DNA from 2 places in the Brachybacterium halotolerans subsp. kimchii genome. Region 2 is predicted to be linked to the other one. Evidence: riboswitches for the same ligand, from Rfam matches in the RefSeq annotation. Region 2 holds a riboswitch; the other holds the start of a gene.
The links. Region 2 has a riboswitch for FMN ahead of Bra3105_RS08295 (bifunctional diaminohydroxyphosphoribosylaminopyrimidine deaminase/5-amino-6-(5-phosphoribosylamino)uracil reductase RibD). Riboswitches for the same ligand answer to the same signal wherever they lie in the genome.

Region 1 (2,374 bases), 1.3 Mb from region 2:
CGCGGCCGGGCCCGGGGGAGTGATCGCCTACGTGACCTGCTCCCCGCACGTCGCCGAGACCCTGCTCGTGGTCAAGGACGTGCTGCGCCGCCGCGACGACGTCGAGCAGCTCGACGCCCGCCCCGCCGTCCGCGCGGGGCTGTTGCCCGAGGCGCTCGAGGGGACGGAGCTCGGCGAGGGCCCGAGCGTGCAGCTGTGGCCGCACGTGCACGGCACCGACGCGATGTTCCTCGCCCTCCTGCGCCGCCTGCCCGAGACCTCTGAGTCGGCCCAGAGCCCTGAGCCCGCCTGACCCCTGAGCCCGCCTGGCCCCTGAGCCCGCCGTCACCCCCGAGGAGAGGACGCACCCGTGACCTACTCGACCGATTCCGCCTTCATCCACCCCAGCATCCTCAACGCCGACTTCATGCGCATCGGCGAGGAGCTCGACCGCATCGCGAGCGCCGACAGCGTGCACGTCGACATCATGGACGGCCACTTCGTCCCGAACATCACCTTCGGCGTGGACATGGTCTCCCAGATCGTCCGCCACGGTCCGATCCCGGTGGACGCCCACCTCATGATCGAGGACGCCGACCGTGAAGCCCCCGCCTACGCCGAGGCCGGAGCCGATTCGGTGACCTTCCACCTCGAGGCCGCGAGCGCCCCCATCCGCCTGGCCCGCGAGCTGCGGGCGAAGAACGCCCGCGCCGGGGTCGCCCTGCGCCCGGCCACGCCCGTCGAGCCGCTGCTGGACATCATCGGCGAGTTCGACATGCTCCTGCTGATGACCGTCGAGCCCGGCTTCGGCGGCCAGAGCTTCCTGGAGACCATGCTCGCGAAGATCCGCCGTGCCCGGAAGGCGATCAGCGACGCGCACCTGGAGGTCTCGATCCAGGTCGACGGGGGAGTGAACCGCGAGACGATCGAGCGCTGCGCGGAGGCAGGGGTCAACGTCTTCGTCGCCGGCTCCGCCATCTACCGCGCCCAGGACGCGGCCGCCGAGATTGACGCGCTGCGCACGCTGGCGAGCGGCCACACCCACTGAGCTCCGCACGCCGCTGCGCACCCGGAGATCCGACGCCGACGCATGAACGCGGATGTCCTCCGGGCCACACCGGAACCCGTCGTGACCTGCGAACGGGCTAGAGTCTCCTCGTCACCACGGTGACGTGCTCCGGGGTCGGTGGAAATCCGAGCCGGCGGTCATAGTCCGCGACCCGTCCTGCCCGCGCAGGACGGTGGAGCCGGTGGAACTCCGGCACCGACAGTCACAGCCTGGATGAGAGGCGCACGTCCTGCATGCCGCGGCCCGGCGCATCCGGGTGCGCGCCCGCCTGCCGGACTCCGCCCCCCGCGCTCGTCGCCCCGAGCGGAAGGCAGTGGTCATGGGAGTCATCGAGTGGCTCTTCAACGCGAAGATCGAATTCGCCGGAGGGCAGTTCCTGCTCTGGCGCGAGGTCGTGGGCAACGTGTTCGGCCTCCTCAGCGCCCTCGGCGGCATGCGCCGCAAGGTCTGGGCGTGGCCCATCGGCATCATCGGCAACCTGCTGCTGCTCACCGTGTTCCTCGGCACCGTGTTCGGCACCCCGAACCCCGTCGACCTCCTGGGCCAGGCCGGCAGACAGGTGATGTTCATCGTCACCAGCATCTACGGCTGGTGGCGCTGGCACTCCGCGCGCACCGGCGGGGGCACCGCCGTCGAGCCCCGCTGGGCCGGATGGGGCACCCGCGCCCTGCTCGTCGTGGTCCTCGTCGGCGGCACCGCCGCCCTCACCCCGCTGTTCCGCGCGCTCGGGTCCTACGAGCCCGTCTGGGCCGACGCCTGGATCTTCATGGGCAGTCTCCTGGCGACCTTCGGCATGGCCAAGGGCTGGGTCGAGTTCTGGCTGATCTGGGTCGCGGTCGACGTCGTGGGCGTGCCCCTGCTGTTCTCCGCCGGCTACTACGCGAGCGGGCTCATGTACGTCTTCTACGGACTGTTCACGCTCACCGGGTTCTTCGTCTGGTGGCGGGTGCGGACCCGGGAGGACCGCGCCGTGACCGTCGAGACCGCGCACCTGGATCCGACCGTCGGCCGACGTCCCCGTCCGTGACCGCGCACCCGAGGCCGCACCCCGCCGCCCCCGCTGAGATGGCGCGCCCTGGCACCGCTATCGACCGATACCCTGGTGCCGTGAAGGATTTCGAGTCGCTGCACGCCGAGCTGACCCAGAAGGCCGCCGATCGCCCCGAGGGGTCCGGCACGGTCGCCGAGCTGGACGCCGGCGTGCATGCCATCGGCAAGAAGATCGTCGAGGAGGCCGCCGAGGTCTGGATGGCCTGCGAGCACGAGTCGCACGAGGCCGCCGCCGAGGAGATCTCCCAGCTCCTCTACCACCTCCAGGTGATGATG
Region 2 (2,374 bases):
CCCCGAGGTGCAGGGGCGCGAGGTAGGCGTGGATCTCGTCGATCAGGCCGGCGCGGAGGAAGGCGGTGGCGAGCCCCGGCCCGCCCTCCAGCACGGCGTGGCCGACGCCGCGGGCGGCGAGCGCGGCGAGGACCTCCTGCGGCTCGTGCGTACGCAGGTGCAGGAATCGCCCGTCGGTGCCGCGCACTGCAGCGTCCTCGGGGACGTCGCGACGTCCGACGACGACGCGCAGCGGCTGGCTGGACGCGGAAGGTCGGGGCTGCGCGAAAGTTTCGGGACCAGCGGCAGCGTCCCGCCGGGCGGCCGCGTCCCGCCGGGCGGCAGGGTCCGGCCGGGCGGTGAGCGACGGGTCGTCGGCGAGCACGGTGCCCGTGCCGACGATGATCGCGTCGCGCCGGGCGCGCACCGTGTGGGCGTGGGCGCGGGAGGCCTCGCCGGTGATCCACCGGCTGGTGCCGTCGGCCGCGGCGACCTTGCCGTCCAGGCTCGTCGCCATCTTCAGCACGAGGTGCACGGTGGTCGGCTCGGGACTCGGTCCCTGCTCGGAGTCCGGTGCCTGCTCCGGGGCTGTCGCCCGGTCCGGCTCCGACGCCCCGTCGGCGGCCGCCCGGGCGGCCCGCGCGAGCCAGCCGCCCAGGAGCTCGCGCGACTGCTCCTCCCGCAGGCCGCCCACCACGTCGACGCCGGCCGCCGCGAGCTCGCGGGCGCCTCCGCCCGAGGCGGCGCCGGGGTCGGCCAGGGCGAAGACGACGCGGGCGATCCCGGCGTCGCGCAGCGCCCTCGTGCAGGGGCCGGTGCGGCCGGTGTGCGCACAGGGTTCGAGGGTGACCACGGCGGTCGCGCCCCGGGTCTCGCCGCCTCGGGAGCGCGCGTCGGCGATGGCCGCGACCTCGGCGTGGGGCGTGCCGGCGCCGCGGTGCCAGCCCTCACCGAGGCTCGTCCCGTCGGCCGCGAGGAGGACGCAGCCCACGCGGGGGTTCGTGTCCTCGGCGAGACCGCGGGCGGCGAGCGCGAGCGCGCGGTCCATCGCGGCGCGCTCGTCGGGCGCCGCGGATGCGGCGGATGGGGGCGTGTGGTGCCCGTGCACGGAAGCCTCCGGATCGGCGGTGGTCCGGGGCGATGGCACGGCGGCAGAAGCGTCACCGGGGCGGACGACGGCGAGCCGACGCCGCGCACAGCGACGCCACATCTCCTCCCATCCGGACTTTTACCGTCGGTCCTGGAGTTCCACCAGGTCAACCGACTCCCGAGGGAGCCGGGTCGCGGACTGTCACCGCCGGTTCAGAGTTTCACTGACCCCGGAGAATGTGGTTCATTCGCGAGCGACACTAGCACCGCGATCCGGGTGCTCGAGAAGTCGGTGTCGCGGTGTGAACACTGCGGCGCCCTCAGGCGCCGCGGTCGGGGAACTCGACCCTCATGCCGTGCAGGCGGTATCCGGCGACGACGTCGTCCCAGGCGATCTCAGGGGCGCGCGCGAGGCGCGGAGCGGCGGCGAGCAGATGCTCCAGCAGCACCGCCGACTCGGTGATCGCGAGGTGCTCGCCGGGGCAGCGATGGGGCCCGGCGCCGAAGCTGAGCCCGGCCGGCGAGACCCCGCGCGGCAGCGGGCGGTGGGGCCTGATCTCGAGCGGATCCTCCCCCATGACCTGCGCGTCCGCGTTGGCGTCACGGACGTGGACGTCGATCAGGTCACCGGGCCGGACCTCGGCCGCCGCGGGGCATCCGGACACGTCGAAGGGCTCCCGCGCGCGGCGGTAGAGGTGCCCGACCACGGGCTCGAGCCGGATGATCTCCCGCAGGATCGCGGCCTTCTCCTCGCGGTCGCCGGCGCGGAACTCCGTGCGCAGCGCCTCGTCGTCCAGGAGGCGCCAGCACGCCATCACGAGGAACTCGCGGGTGGTGATCATGCCGGCGCTCGCGTAGGTGACGCATTCGACGAGGATGTCGACGCCGCGCGCGCCCTGGTCGAGCAGGTGGCTGATCACGTCGTCGGCGGGGTGTCGGCGTCGCCGGAGGATCGCCGGGCGCACGTCGCGCAGGTGGAAGGCGGCGAGCGGTCCGAGCCCGCGGGCGGCGGCGAGTGCCCACTGCGGCAGGGAGCGGCCCCAGCGCGGGCGGGTGAGGTCGACGTCCGGCTGCCGCTGCAGGCGCACGAGCCGGCGCGACATCGCCTCCAGGGGCGAGGCGGTGAGGCCGACGATCTCGCGGCTCACCGCCACCGAGTAGAGCAGCGCGAGCTGACCGAGGTCGCAGCCGTCCTCGCGGACCGCCTCGCCGACGAGGCGGACGGCCTCGCGCTCCATGGTCTCCGCGCTGGAGCGTTCGATGCCCTGCGGGGAGAAGAAGCGGCCGACGGCGCGGCGCTGGGCGT

Region 1: linked by a shared signal. The riboswitch ahead of pnuC (nicotinamide riboside transporter PnuC) and the one ahead of Bra3105_RS08295 (bifunctional diaminohydroxyphosphoribosylaminopyrimidine deaminase/5-amino-6-(5-phosphoribosylamino)uracil reductase RibD) in region 2 are both predicted to bind FMN.

What each region holds. Positions count from the first base shown of each region.
Region 1 is NZ_CP086254.1:488,105-490,478, forward strand. Features, by position in the region: gene Bra3105_RS02245 (RsmB/NOP family class I SAM-dependent RNA methyltransferase) at 1-292, shown strand, start outside; gene rpe (ribulose-phosphate 3-epimerase) at 350-1,027, shown strand; FMN riboswitch at 1,149-1,277, shown strand; gene pnuC (nicotinamide riboside transporter PnuC) at 1,368-2,075, shown strand; gene Bra3105_RS02260 (phosphoribosyl-ATP diphosphatase) at 2,156-2,374, shown strand, end outside.
Region 2 is NZ_CP086254.1:1,805,742-1,808,115, forward strand. Features, by position in the region: gene Bra3105_RS08295 (bifunctional diaminohydroxyphosphoribosylaminopyrimidine deaminase/5-amino-6-(5-phosphoribosylamino)uracil reductase RibD) at 1-1,087, opposite strand, end outside; FMN riboswitch at 1,184-1,311, opposite strand; gene Bra3105_RS08300 (cytochrome P450) at 1,389-2,374, opposite strand, start outside.